One region of the Thalassotalea agarivorans genome, then DNA from elsewhere that is predicted to be linked to it. Evidence: predicted binding sites of a transcription regulator. Region 1 holds the regulator's gene; the other holds the start of a gene.
The links. The regulator FNR, encoded in region 1, switches genes on or off when oxygen is low (the NO sensors DNR and NnrR bind a similar motif). The targets are predictions, from matches to a motif close to TTGATCTAGATCAA.
Positions count from the first base shown of each region.

Region 2: QUD85_RS00145 (OmpW/AlkL family protein) is a predicted target of FNR. The motif match lies at 5,449-5,462, and genes of this name have one in related genera.

Region 1 is NZ_AP027363.1:1,878,206-1,885,714, forward strand. Features, by position in the region: gene QUD85_RS08790 (cbb3-type cytochrome oxidase subunit 3) at 1-171, shown strand, start outside; gene ccoP (cytochrome-c oxidase, cbb3-type subunit III) at 164-1,135, shown strand; gene QUD85_RS08800 (FixH family protein) at 1,262-1,756, shown strand; gene QUD85_RS08805 (heavy metal translocating P-type ATPase) at 1,771-4,143, shown strand; gene ccoS (cbb3-type cytochrome oxidase assembly protein CcoS) at 4,140-4,343, shown strand; gene QUD85_RS08815 (sulfite exporter TauE/SafE family protein) at 4,333-4,992, shown strand; gene fnr (fumarate/nitrate reduction transcriptional regulator Fnr) at 5,036-5,755, shown strand; gene uspE (universal stress protein UspE) at 5,869-6,795, shown strand; gene ttcA (tRNA 2-thiocytidine(32) synthetase TtcA) at 6,932-7,509, shown strand, end outside.
Region 2 is NZ_AP027363.1:22,405-29,913, forward strand. Features, by position in the region: gene QUD85_RS00105 (DNA topoisomerase family protein) at 1-189, shown strand, start outside; gene QUD85_RS00110 (class I SAM-dependent methyltransferase) at 295-939, opposite strand; gene QUD85_RS00115 (5-(carboxyamino)imidazole ribonucleotide synthase) at 1,029-2,171, opposite strand; gene purE (5-(carboxyamino)imidazole ribonucleotide mutase) at 2,177-2,659, opposite strand; gene QUD85_RS00125 (L-threonylcarbamoyladenylate synthase) at 2,822-3,373, shown strand; gene hemF (oxygen-dependent coproporphyrinogen oxidase) at 3,370-4,281, shown strand; gene QUD85_RS00135 (diacylglycerol kinase) at 4,286-4,669, shown strand; gene QUD85_RS00140 (OmpW/AlkL family protein) at 4,688-5,353, shown strand; gene QUD85_RS00145 (OmpW/AlkL family protein) at 5,524-6,201, shown strand; gene aroE (shikimate dehydrogenase) at 6,336-7,157, shown strand; gene QUD85_RS00155 (hypothetical protein) at 7,162-7,401, shown strand; gene QUD85_RS00160 (gamma carbonic anhydrase family protein) at 7,378-7,509, opposite strand, start outside.

The DNA.
Region 1 (7,509 bases):
GGTACGCTAAGAGGGTTAATTGCCCTACTAATATTGGCTTTATTTATCATCATTGTGGTGTGGGCTTACAGCAAGAATCGTAAAAAAGATTTCGACGAAGCTGCTAATTCTATTTTAGAAGACGACCACAAAGACGACACTAACAAACAGGAGACTAATAATAATGTCTAGCTTCTGGAGTATATGGATAACGGTTCTGACACTAGGTACCTTAATTGGCTGTGTAGTATTACTACGCTGGTGTCTTAAGAACTTTACTGATGTCCCTGAAGGCGAATCAATGGGACATGAATTCGACGGCATTGAAGAATTGAACAACCCACTACCGAAATGGTGGAGTACGTTCTTCTTGTTGACCGTGATTTGGGGTTTTGCTTACTTACTTTTCTACCCAGGTTTAGGTAACTGGAAAGGCTTATTTGGCTGGACAAGTTCAAACCAAGGTATTGTCAGTATTGAAGATTCTCGCGCTAAAACGCTTGAGAACAAAGAAGCAGGCATGCTCGTTCAATATGATAGAGAAGTAGAATCTGCAAATGCTAAGTACGGTCCTATTTTCGCTGCATTTTCATCTCGCACCATCGAAGATCTTGCGACAGATGAAGAAGCATTAAAAATTGGTCAACGTTTGTTTTTACAAAACTGTGCACAATGTCATGGTTCAAATGCGAAAGGTACAACGGGCTTCCCTGACCTAACTGATAACGATTGGTTGTATGGCGGCTCACCTGAAGACATCAAAGCGTCATTAATTTACGGCCGTCAAGCACAAGGCATGATGGCATGGGATGTTGCGCTTGGCGGTGAACAAGGTGTTAAAGACGTTGCAGCGTACGTATTGAGCTTAAGTGGCCGTGAAGCGAAAGAAGGTAACGTGGATACTGGTAAGGAGAAGTTTGCCGTATGTGCTGCGTGTCACGGTAATGAAGGCCAAGGTAGCCACGCTATGGGGCTAGCTTTGGGTGCTCCAGCGCTTAACGACAATATCTGGTTATACGGCGGTTCAGAAAAGGCTGTTCAAGAGTCTATTCGTAATGGACGCGCTGGTGTAATGCCTGCATGGTTAAACATTTTAGGTGAAGAAAAGATTCACGTGATAAGTGCTTACGTTTATAGCTTGTCGCAAGAAGATTAATCACTAAATTTACGCATAAAAGCCTTGTAGTGATACAAGGCTTTTTTATGCACGAACAAATATCTTTAACGCAATAAAATCGGTATAATTACCCTGTTTTATTCACGAATACCTTAAGTAGCACATATGAAAACTAGATGGTATCAAGAGCCTATGGCTTGGCTCGTATTTTTCCTTCCTTTCTCTGCCGTTGTAGCAGGTATTACTACATTTATTATCGCTAATACCGATCCTGATGACCTTGTGGTGGGCGACTACTACAAAAAAGGCAAAGCGATTAACTTAGAGTTTGGTAAGGTTAAACAAGCTGAGAAACTTGGTATTCGTTTTGGTTTACGTTTTAAAGACAATGAGCTAGTTATTAAGCCAACAGGCATCGAAAAGAAGTTTCCTGTACTCAACGTAAACTTTTACCACCCTACACTGGCTGAACACGACTTTTCATTAATTTTAACGCCTGACGGCAACGGCTTTTTTAGATCGCAATTAGAAAATGACGTGCGCGGAAAATGGAAAATCACCATTACTCCGTTTGAGAATCATTGGAAAATTCAAAATACTATTTCATTGCCTCAGTCTGAGTTTATCGATATTTACCCAAAACCAAACGAAGCGAACTAAGATAAACGCCTATCATGAGTAGTCACTGTTATCATTGTAATGAGCCTATTCCCGCTGGTTTAGACCTCAGTGTAAACATTGAAGGCACCGAGCAAGCTATGTGTTGTATTGGTTGCCAAGCAGTTGCTCAGACTATTGTCGACAACGACCTTACCGACTTCTATCGTTATCGCACAGAACCTTCTCAAAAGTCCGATCCGTTAGTACCGGAACAATTAGCCAAGAACAAATTGCTTGATGATGAAAGCCTGCAATCAGAGTTCACCTTTACTGAAGGCGATCATAAAGAAACCATTCTGACGGTAGAAGGTATTAGCTGCGCAGCCTGTGCCTGGTTAATAGAAATGCAGCTTTCTAAACTAGACGGTGTAGTAGCGATTTCAGTTAACGCAACCACCCGCCGAGCCAATGTCAGCTGGCAAGAGAGCAAGGTAAAGCTCAGCGAAGTGATTGAAGCAATCGATACGCTCGGTTACACCGCGCTACCGTTTAAAGCAAATCACATTGAAAGCCAAAATAAGCAACAAGCCAAAACCTTTATCCGCCGTTTAGGGGTATCAGGTATCTTGATGATGCAAGTGATGATGATCGCGGTTGGCTTATACTTTGGCGCCTTTTCGGATATGTCCGATACAATGCTTGTCTACTTGCGTTGGACATCAATGCTGTTAACGCTGCCTATCATCGCCTATGGCGCATTCCCCTTCTATTCTGGTGCGTTTCGTGCGTTAAAAGCTAAGCGTTTATCGATGGACGTACCTGTTTCTATTGCCATATTGCTCGCTTATTTCGCCAGTTGCTGGGCGACTATTTCGCAACAAGGCGAAGTTTACTTTGAGTCCGTCTCAATGTTTACATTCTTGCTGCTTATTGGCAAATTTTTGGAGTTTCGCGCAAGAAGTCGAGCGGCTGAAATGTCGGCGAACTTATTAAAACTGATGCCAATGACGGCAACACGAATAATCGATGGCACGGAGCAATATATTCCCGCCAAACGTTTAACAACCGGTGATATGGTATTGGTCAAGCCGGGAGAAACTGTGCCCGCTGATGCTATTATTGTTGAAGGTGAATCTCAGTTAAATGAATCTATGCTCAGTGGTGAGCCACTGCCGGTGAAAAAGCAGCATGGAGAGAAAGTCTTTGCTGGCACGATTAATGGCGATGGCGTATTAACCCTCGAGGTGTTAAATGAAAATAACACGTCGTTTTTAAGCCAATTGATCCGTTTAAGTGAGCGTGCGCAAAATCATAAGCCGAGATTAGCGCAGCTATCGGATAAAATTGCCCAACACTTTGTGGCAATAATACTACTAACTGCAATCGGTACCGCATTTTACTGGTCAACACACGCTCCAGAAGAAGCATTTTGGATAACGCTTTCAGTGCTTGTAGCCACCTGCCCTTGCGCCCTATCTTTAGCAACACCAACCGCGCTAACTTGCGGTACAACGCGATTAAATCGCGAAGGCATTATGGTTAAAGCAGGCCATGTTATTGAAACCATGCCCAAAGTTAACCACGTTGCTTTTGACAAGACTGGCACACTGACAACTGGTGAGTTCACCATTAATACCGTCAAGGTGATTAATGAAGAGTATAGCGAAACACGTTTGTTAGAAATGGCGGCAGCATTAGAAGCTAAATCAGAGCACCCGATTGCAAAGGCATTTAGTAGCCATCGAAACTTTATCGATAAGGTTACTAATGCCAAAGTGCATCCAGGGCAAGGGGTAACAGCTAATTTAGCCGAGAAATCGTTAGCGATTGGTAAACCTGCTTGGCTTGATGCAACAGACTATAGCGACGCACAATGTGTATTAACCATAGACAATGAGTTAGCCGCTGTGTTTTATCTTGCAGACGCCACACGCGAAGATGCAGTTGCGACCATAGATGCATTACAACAAGGTAACATTGATACCACTATTTTATCTGGTGACAGCGCACAAGGCTGTGAGGTAGTGGCAAAGCAACTGTCGATAGACTCGGTCTATTCGAATCAATCAGCCGAGCAAAAAATGAAACAGATTCAGGCGTTTCAACAAAACCAAACACTTGCCATGATTGGTGATGGCGTCAACGATACCCCAGTGTTTGGCGCAGCACATGTTTCTATTGCCATGGGAAGCGGCACGGATGTTGCCAAAAGCGGTGCCGACGTGATTTTTGTTAATAATCACCTCAATGCATTGTTGCGCTTACTTGCTGTCGCGAAGAAAACCAATAACATTATCAAACAAAACTATGGATGGGCATTTGCCTATAATGCCATTGTTCTCCCTTTGGCCGTTATGGGCTATATTACTCCTTATATGGCAGTAATTGGCATGTCGGCAAGTTCGATATTAGTCATTTCAAATTCACTAAGATTGTTAAAGAAATGAGCATAATTTACGTTTTAATACCCATCGCAATATTGCTTACGGCAATAGGCATCTACCTGTTCTTTTGGGCTGTGAAAACTGAGCAGTTTGACGACTTAGAAAAGCAAGGTATGAGTATTTTGTTTGACGATGACAAACCTACCACGCCAAACAAAGAAGATGGAGCGAAGAAGGACGATAAACAGCACGATGACGCTTGATTTATTGTCTGCATTACTTATTGGGTTATTAGGCTCTGGACATTGTTTTGGTATGTGCGGCGCTATAAGCACGAGCCTTGCAGCGGCAAGCGGTGCTAACCAAATTCGCACTGGATTTGCTTACAATGTTGGCCGCATATTGTCTTATACACTGATTGGCGCCATCGTTGGGTTTTCATCTTCTATCGCTGTTTCAAAACTGGGTGTTCCGTTAACCCTGCTACGGTTGTTTTCAGGCTTATTTTTAATTTTTCTTGCTTTGTATTTAATGAAACTGACTTCCGTACTCGTTGTGCTAGAAAAACTAGGGCATGTGTTATGGCGTCATATTCAACCGCTCACTAAAAAGGTGATTCCTGTTGATTCATCTGCCAAAGCGTTGATTTTAGGTATGCTGTGGGGATGGTTGCCTTGCGGACTAGTCTATTCGACCTTAACCTGGTCTATAGCCAGCGGCAGCGCACTTGATGGCGCGCTAATTATGCTTTTCTTTGGTTTAGGTACCCTACCGATGATGTTAAGCCTTTCTTTAGGAGGCGTTACCATTCGACAGTATTTTCAGCATTCGCTGGTAAGAAATATTGCCGCCAGTGCTATTCTTTGTTTCGGTATTTATACCGTTGTCATTGCATCATTTGCGTTGTTTTAATACCATATAAAAAACAAGGTTATTAACAAGGTATTGACGCTTCATGTATAAGCTAAGTTGTAATGCCCAACAACACATTCATTGTCAAAATTGCAGTATTAGCGAGCTTTGCCTGCCATTTACCCTCAATGACAATGAACTTGACGTACTTGATAAAGTCATTGATCGCAAAATGCCTGCTCACAAGGGTGATCATCTCTACAATAGTGGCGACAAAATGAAGTCGCTGTATGCGATTCGCTCTGGTTCATTCAAATCTTTCATTATTGATGAACAGGGTGATGAACAAATTACTGGCTTTCATTTAGCCGGTGATTTACTCGGTTTCGATGCTATAGCCGAAGCTGAACATCCAAGCTTTGCCAAAGCACTAGAAACGGCAATGGTTTGTGAAATACCATATGATACGCTCGATAATCTATCTAACACTATGCCTCGCTTGAAAAAGCAAATCATGCGATTGATGAGCGCAGAGATTAAGTCAGATCAGCACATGATTTCACTGCTAAACAATAAAACAGCAGAGCAAAAGTTAGCCACGTTTATTATTAACTTAAGCGACAGATACAAAGTACGAGGACTGAGCGCTGATAAATTCAGACTGGCGATGACGCGTTCTGATATTGGTAATTATATGGGCTTAACAGTAGAAACCATCAGCCGCTTGTTCAATAAATTTCATAAAAACGGACTGATTTTACTTGAAGGTAAACTGATCACAATCCTAGATAAAGACCAGCTCAAGACAGTTGCAGCACTTTAAACGTGTCTAAATAGAGAGATTTATCTGCTGCAATACTTGATTTAAAACAAAGATTCATCTAATAATTTTAACCATAATAGTTTTAATTTCGCGGTCAATAAACGGAATAAGTTATGGAAAAATATAAAAAAATATTAGTTGTAATCGATCCTTCCACAGACCATCAAAAAGCATTGTTGCGTGCTTTGCAATTAGCAAAAGTTACACAAGCCTCCGTCACCGCATTTGTTTCAATTTTTGATTTTTCATACGAAATGACCACCATGCTTTCGGGTGAAGAGCGAGAATCAATGCGCGCTACTGTATTAAAAGATCGCGAATTATGGCTAAAAGCCATCATTGATAAATGTAATCAAGATAATATCGAAGTAACGACAGAGGTCATTTGGCACAATCGTCCGTTTGAGCCTGTGATTGAACAAGTTATTGAACATGAATTTGATATCGTGATTAAAGGCACGCACGAACATGACAAACTTAAATCAGTGATATTTACACCCACTGATTGGCACCTACTGCGTAAATGCCCTTGCCCTGTGTTACTTGTTAAGGAGCACGATTGGCCAGAAGACGGCAATATAATTGCGTCTATCAATGTTGGTAGTGAAGAAGAGGAACACTTACTACTAAACGATAAAATAACGCAGGAGGCCATCGCCTTTTCAACATTGATCAAAGGCAATGTACATCTAGTCAATTCATATCCGGGTACACCGGTTAACATCGCAATAGAGATACCTGAGTTCAATACTGAGGAATACAACAGCGCGTTAAAGCAACATCATCAACAAGCGATGGATAAGCATGCAAGTAAGTTTTCCATAGCCACCGACAATACACATGTGCGAGAAGGTTTACCTGAAGATGTTATTGATAAAGTAGCGCAAGAATTAGATGCAGAGCTTGTTGTACTAGGCACTATAGGCCGCACGGGTATATCAGCAGCGTTAATCGGCAATACTGCGGAGCACGTTATCGATCGCTTAAATTGTGATGTTTTAGCCTTAAAACCAGTCGGTTATAAATCGCCATTGCAGTAACAATATTGTCACAATAAAGCGAAAACTTGGCAACATTGTCGTCGATTCTTCGGCAAAATGTTTACAATTTTGAAAATAGCGTTGTGTTCAAATAACGCGCTGTTATAATACGCGCGCTTTAATATTTGAGACAAACATGACCACTTTAAGCCCGACACAACAGGCGCAGCTGAAAAAGCTAGAAACACGCCTGAGACGCCAAACTGGACAAGCGATTGCTGAATTCAACATGATTGAAGAAGGCGACAAGGTCATGGTGTGTTTATCGGGTGGAAAAGACAGTTATGGCTTGTTAGCAATATTGTCGTTATTGCAAAAGTCTGCGCCTATCAACTTTTCTTTAGTTGCTGTCAATCTCGATCAGAAACAACCCGGTTTTCCAGAAAACATCTTGCCTGATTATTTAACGAAATTAGGTGTTGAATTTCACATTATCGAAGAAGATACCTACTCGATCGTGAAAGAAAAGATTCCAGAAGGAAAAACTACCTGTAGTTTATGTTCACGTCTGCGTCGCGCCATTTTATATAAGACAGCAAAACAGATAGGTGCAACAAAGATAGCTCTCGGCCATCATCGCGATGATATTATTGAAACCTTGATGCTAAACATGTTTTACGGTGGCAAGCTTAAAGCCATGCCGGCAAAATTAATGTCTGATAACGGTGAACATGTTGTTATTCGTCCCCTCGCCTTTTGTAAGGAAGAAGAGTT
Region 2 (7,509 bases), 1.5 Mb from region 1:
AAAAATAATCGCTTTGGAAAAACCTTTTATGCGTGCGACAACTACCCATCATGTAAGTATGTATTGAACCATGAACCTGTTGCTGGCGAATGCGAAAAATGTGGTTATCCTTGCTTGCTTAAGCGAACCCTTGCCCGAGGAGAGGCACTGCAATGTGCCGACAAGAAATGTGGGCATATACAAGCCTAGTTGATGCTAGGTCGCTGGTTTATGAATCGTGATAAACAGCAATGACCAATGCATAGGAACCTACATACTTTTCGGCAGTCTGTAATGATGCCTTGTTGTCATATTTTATCTTTTAAATGTGCTTACAAATGTAGTAGTTTGATCAAATTCTCCAGCTTGATTGTCAGAAGACACCAGAGATAGAGCGTGAGCTTGAAACGCGTCGATATGCTGTGGTGTTAGCAGCCAAGGTGGTCCGTTTTCAAAACGACGTTCTTCATCACTGACTTCCGCTACCACTAAAAGCGTACCTTGTGGCGCAACAAAGTTTGCTATAGCACCAATCAGTTGTGATTCATATTGTGGTGGCAGTGCTTGTACCGTATATATTTCCAAAACAAAGTCAAAGGCTTGTCGCCATTTCGGCTGCGGCTTAAGTAAATCAGCTTGTAAAAACGACACCTTTGAATCAGGAAAGCGCTGTTTGCAATAGTTTATGGCAGTTGTTGAGACATCAAAAGCCGTGACATCAAAGCCAAGTGCTTCTAATGCAATGGCATCGTCACCCATGCCACAACCCACAACGAGCGCTGTTTTTCCATTGCCACTAAGAGGATTCATATCTAGCCAGCGTTGGAACAAAGGATGTGTATCCATGTTCGCCCAAGGAACACCTTCACCGTTTAGATCGGCATTTGCATATAACGGTTCAAACCAGTCCGCTGGTTTATCTTTGTCTATGCCAAACTTGTCTATGTTGTCGTTAGCCACGTTGTTTCCTTGTATTGATGTTTTACTATGCTAAGTGTAGGTGAAAAAAAACGAGGCTTAATGCCTCGTTTTTGTTTGATTTGTTGTGCTTAGCCTAAAGAGCGCACATATTGTTGAATATCGCTAAACGCTTCTGCCGGTAATATATCGGCAAGTTGGTTTAAACGTTCAAGTAATACTTGTTTGTCGCTGCCTGAGACATTGATGTGACCCATTTTTCGACCCGCACGCTTCGTTTTACCATACCAATGCATTTTCAGCGAAGGGATAGTGAAAATCTCTTGAGGCAAGTTATCTTCGCCTAACACATTAACCATAGCGGTAGGGCGAACTAATTCGCTGCTACCAAGTGGTAAGTCGCATACGGCACGAATATGGTTTTCAAATTGGCTGCAATCTGCCCCTTGTTGCGTCCAATGACCAGAGTTGTGCACACGCGGCGCTATTTCATTTACCAGGAGTTTGTCGCCTACGTGGAAAAACTCGATTGCCAAAACACCAACGTAGTCGAGCGCATCGGCTACTTTTTCAAACGCAAGCGCTGCTTGTTGTTGCAGAGCTTCATGTTCATTGGTTGCAATAGATACGCTTAGTACACCGTTAGTATGATGATTCTCAGTGATAGGGTAGGCAAACGTATTGCCTTTAGCGTCACGTGCTCCCACCATTGATACTTCGCGATCAAACGGAATCATTTGTTCCGCTACTATGCCTTGCGCAACACTGGTGTTTGCTTCGGCTATGAAGTTGGCCATATCATCCCAAATCGCATTAGCTTGCGACATGTCTTTTAAGCGCCATTGACCTTTACCGTCATAACCTTCCAAAGCGCTTTTGAAAATAATCGGTAGTGACAATGTTTCAATGGCACGATCAAAGTCGGCTTTGTCCGCTATGATGACATGTGGTGCATTTGCTACACCTGCTGCTTCTAGTAAGGCTTTTTCTAAACGGCGGTCGCCACCTGTTTTAATGGCCTGTGCGCTTGGCTTAAGTTTGCCGCTTGCTTCGCATATCGCGAGAGTATCATGATCGATGTGTTCAAACTCAGCGGTAATAACGTCGGCAAATGCTATACCGTCGTTTAAATCACCGTAGCTATTGTCTAACGCTAATGGGTCGACAACTGTTTTACTACCGACATCATAGGCGCGGATAGTGATATTCAATGGCTTTGTTGCCAGCGCCATCATTCTGGCTAGTTGACCTGCACCAAGTACTAGAACATTCATATCTATTAATCTTGTGGATTAGGGTTGTTTAAAATAGTGTCTGTTTGATTCGTCCTAAACGTTTCAATCGCTTCCATAACTTTTTCGTCGTGCGTCGCAAGGATTTGAGCGGCTAACAAGCCAGCGTTTGCTGCACCAGCGGTGCCAATAGCTAATGTACCTACAGCAATACCTTTTGGCATTTGAACGATTGACAGCAAAGAATCTTGACCGCTTAATGCTTTTGATTGTACTGGCACGCCAAGAACAGGAAGTGGCGTAAATGCCGCTGTCATACCTGGTAAATGCGCAGCGCCACCAGCACCAGCGATAATTACTTTAATGCCTCTGTCTTTTGCAGACTCAGCATATTCTGCCAAAAGATGCGGAGTTCTGTGTGCCGAAACAACTTTTGTTTCGTAGCTTACGCCTAGTTGATCGAGCATTTCTGCTGCGTGTTGCATAGTTGGCCAATCTGATTTTGACCCCATAATGATTCCGACTTTCATTACACCATTCCCAAAGCCATTAGAAAGCGCGCAATTATACCTTTGTTTTATCGATTTTTGAAAGTATGTTCATTAAAGCGCCAATTATTTTTCTGTTTGCTATAGGTTAACGAGTGCAAAATTGCTAAAATTCGCCAAAATTTTTGTGAGAATGGTTAACACTTGGACTATCAAGACGTATTAGAGGTGTATCGCCAAGGTGGCGTGATTGCCTATCCGACAGAAGCAGTTTTTGGATTAGGATGCGATCCAGACAATGAAGCTGCCGTTCAAGCGTTATTAAAGATAAAGCAGCGCCCTGTTGAAAAAGGGTTAATTCTGCTTGCTGGCAACTATTCTCAATTATTACCGTATATCGACGATAGTAAAATTCCCCAAGACAAACGTTTTTCAGTGTTATCTCGCTGGCCAGACGGTATTACGCAAGTTATGCCTGCAAATGCAGACACACCGTCATTCTTAACTGGGCAGTTTGACACCATAGCGGTGCGCATAACCAGCCAGAAAGATGTGGTAAATTTATGCAACCTAACCGGTAAACCTATTGTCTCAACTAGTGCTAATCTATCTGGCTTAGAACCAGCGAGGACATGGCAAGAAGCAGAGCAGCGACTAGGTGATAAAGTAGACTACGTGTTGAAAGGAGAAACCTTGGGATATTCGCAACCTTCACAAATCATCGATGCGTTAACAGGAAAAGTATTCCGCGTATGAGTAATGTAGACATAAACCAAGTCATCAGCTTTTTTAAAACGCTTCAAGATGATATCTGCCGTGCGCTAGAAAGTGCAGATGGCGGCGCAACGTTTGTCGAAGACAATTGGACGAGAGAAGAGGGTGGCGGTGGCCGCACTCGTGTGCTCACCAATGGCAACGTTATTGAACAAGGCGGTGTGAACTTTTCTCTAGTATCGGGTGATACTCTGCCGCCATCAGCAACGGCGCATCGTCCTGAGCTTGCTGGCAGAAAGTGGCAAGCATGTGGTGTTTCTTTAGTCATTCACCCTAAAAACCCTCATATTCCAACATCGCACGCAAATGTCCGCTTTTTCATGGCTGAAAAAGAAGGAGAGTCGCCAGTGTGGTGGTTTGGTGGTGGCTTTGATTTAACGCCGTTTTATCCAAACATCGACGACGTGAAGCATTGGCACCAAGTTGCTCATGACTTGTGTCAGCCTTTTGGCGCCACAGTGTATGAAGAACATAAAAAGTGGTGTGATGACTATTTCTTCCTAAAACACAGAAACGAAACTCGCGGTGTTGGCGGGTTATTTTTTGACGATCTAAATCAATGGGGTTTTGACCAAAGTTTTGACTATGTAAAAGCTGTTGGGCAAGGGTACATTGATGCCTACGTGCCGATTATCGAAAAACGTAAGCAAACACCTTTTACCGAACAACAAAGACAGTTTCAATTGTATCGCCGTGGTCGTTATGTAGAGTTTAACTTAGTATTCGACAGAGGCACCTTATTTGGTTTACAGTCTGGCGGCAGAACAGAATCAATACTAATGTCTATGCCACCATTAGCCCGCTGGGAATACAACTATCAAGCACCTGATGGTAGTCCAGAAGCGTCATTGCAAGACTATTTAGTGCCCAGAGATTGGTTGTCGGAGTAGTATCATGGCAAAGCAGAATTATTCACATATTGGTCGCTTGTGGCCAGCGATAAAGCATAGCTGGTTGGGACTAAAAGCAGCCTATAAACATGAAATTGCTTTTCGTCAGGAAGTATTTTTGGCGCTAGTTTTGTTGCCATTGGCCGCATGGTTAGCAGCCGATTTTGTAGAATTTGCCATTCTTGCCTCAGGCGTGTTTGGCATTATGATTACTGAATTGCTTAATAGCGGTATTGAAGCTGCTATTGATCGTATCGGTACTGAGCATCATGAATTAAGTGGAAGAGCAAAGGACTTAGGATCTGCCGCTGTATTTATGTCGATTATTTATTTTGTATTGGTTTGGGGATATAAGCTTGTTACACTGCTTTTCCCTGCTGTTAGTTAAGTTGTTCAAGGATAGTCCATGAAGTCTTTATTTACCGTAACCCTCGCATCAATTGTTTTGCTATCTTCGTTCGCTAGTGACGCTACTCGTTTTCGTGGTGGAAATCAGGTGGTTAAAATTGGTGCTATTGCATCTGTACCGACTGAAACTGAATCAGTATTGTATATCGGTTCTTCAGAAACACTAAATAATGTCGAATTAGAGCAAGGCATTAGTGGCTTTGCTAGCTGGCAGTATTTTTTCAACTATCAATGGGCGATTGAAACGACAGTCGGTGGTCCGATTAAACACGACGTAAACCTTTTTGGTACCGCAAATGAAGCCGCATTTGCCAACTTTAGTTATATGCCCGTCTATGTAGATCTTGTTTACTACATGGATACCCGTAGTCGATTCAAGCCATACATTGGTGGCGGTATGAACTATAGCTTTGTTACCGGCGAAGATTTGAATACGTTTAATACGGCACTTTATTCGAACTTTGAAGCGGACATGGGCTTTGGCTACAACGCGCAACTTGGTATGGATGTGTTTATTACACGCAACCTTATGCTTAACGCTTCTGTCAAATATATGTACACAAAGCTAGATGTAGGCTTTGACGTTACGCTAACGGGCAGAGCTGTCGGTGATTTTGATATGCACCCTGTTGTTGGTCAACTGTCGCTAGGTTATCGTTTTTAGTATTTATCTAGCTGGGTGAAAAGGGCGCTGTTAATGCGCCTTTTTTGATCTACATTAACAAAGTATTGGTTGCTTACTACTTTGCGCATTAGAACTTGACCTAAATCAAGTCTCCTATTGATAGTCTTTTTAAACTTCCCGCTAATTACATTAGAACAAGTGGGATTAACATGTTTAAACGTTCAATTTTATCGGTTGCTCTAGCAACAACTTTATTTTCAACGCCATTGTTAGCAAATCAAGCGGGAGACATTTACCTAAGAGGCGGTATAACGAATGTGTCACCTAATAGCGATCAAAGTGCTATTTTCCTGGCTGACACAGACTCAACCATGTCGTTGTCTGTGGGTGACGATACCCAACTAGGGCTGAATTTTGTCTATTTCTTTACGGCTGAAATTGCTTTAGAGGTTTTAGCGGCAACACCTTTTACGCACGATATCACCTTACATGATCCGCAAGCTGTTTTAGGTGCCGACGGTATTAAACTTGCAGAAGTCACTCATTTACCACCAACGCTCAGTGCGCTTTACTACTTTAATACCGAAGGTCGCTTTCAACCTTACGTTGGCGTTGGTGTGAATTACACCATTTTCTTTGACGAATCATTTACACAAGCTCCAAAGGATCTAGGGCTCAGTAATTTATCGCTCGATGGCTCTTTTGGTATCGCAGGGCAAATTGGCGCGGATTATCATATTGATGATTCATGGCATGTAAACGCATCGATTCGTTATATCAATATTGAAACAGATGCTAGCTTTGATGTTGCCGGCGATGCTATTGGAAGTTCTTCCGTTGACATAAACCCGGTTGTTTACTCTTTAATGGTGGGTTACACCTTTTAATTTGTAGCAGCTAAACGGCTTTATTATCATTCGGCTTAAGCAGGCGATATTCTTTATAAGGTATCGCCTATTTTAGGTTTATTCACTACCAAACATTCGCTAAGCTTATTTAAAAATAATAGATGTATTTGGATATGGATAAATACAGAGTTTTTGGTAACCCCATAAAACAATCTAAATCACCGGTAATTCATCGCGCGTTTGCTCAAGCATTAAATCAGGATATTGAGTATGACAAGTATGCCCCAGAAGTAGATTCCTTTGCACAAGCGGTTCAAGCATTTATTGCTGAAGGCGGAAAGGGTGCAAATGTTACTGCGCCATTTAAAGAAGAAGCTATGCGACTATGTGATGAGCTGTCAGAGGTTGCAGCCAAATCCGGCGCAGTTAACACTTTGTCTTTTAAAGGTGGCAAAATTTATGGTGATAACACAGATGGCTTTGGCCTAGTGCAAGACTTACTTACCCAAGGGGTAAGTTTGTCACAAGCCAACATATTAATGTTGGGAGCTGGTGGTGCAGCAAAAGGCGTTGTTGCGTCTTTACTTGCTGAAAAGCCTTTATCGCTTACCATCGCTAACCGCACAAAAGCAAAAGCCACGTTGTTAGCAGAGCAGGCAGACAGTGATATTGTTTCAGGTTGTGGTTTTGATGAACTAACAGGCAGCTATGACCTGATTATTAATGCAACAAGCTCTAGCTTATCTGGAAAAATACCTGAAATACCGACTAACATTATCAATGAAGATGTTTGTTGCTATGATATGTCATATAGCAAAGCGCCAACGCCATTTTTAACCTGGGCACGTCAGCAAGGTGCAACTAAGGTTATCGACGGCTTGGGTATGCTTGTTGGCCAAGCAGCAAAGAGCTTTTCTATTTGGCGAAATCATATGCCGCAGGTAGCGCCAGTATTAACCATGTTGAGAAAAGAACTACAAACTCAAGAGAGTTAACTATATGAACCAATCTATTTTGTTTAATGATGATCTTTATTTTGACCAACAAAAACATGCTTGGGTGTTTTCAGGCTTACTTGCTGGAGAGAAAATCTTCATTCTTGTAGATGAGAAATATCACCCTGGCACGATGGAAGTGCCAGAGCAAACGCGATTAGATTGGGAAGCTGCTGCAGAGGATTGGCTAGAAAAATTCGAACCTATCGAAAACGAAGTATTACTTAACTTCGAGTTCAGCTAAATAATCGTCTTTAAGCCAAACATAATTGATCGCTGACTGCTTAAGAAAAGCGATTTCTTCTTCACGCAGCGGCCTTACTTGTTTCATTGGGTTGCCCACATATAAATA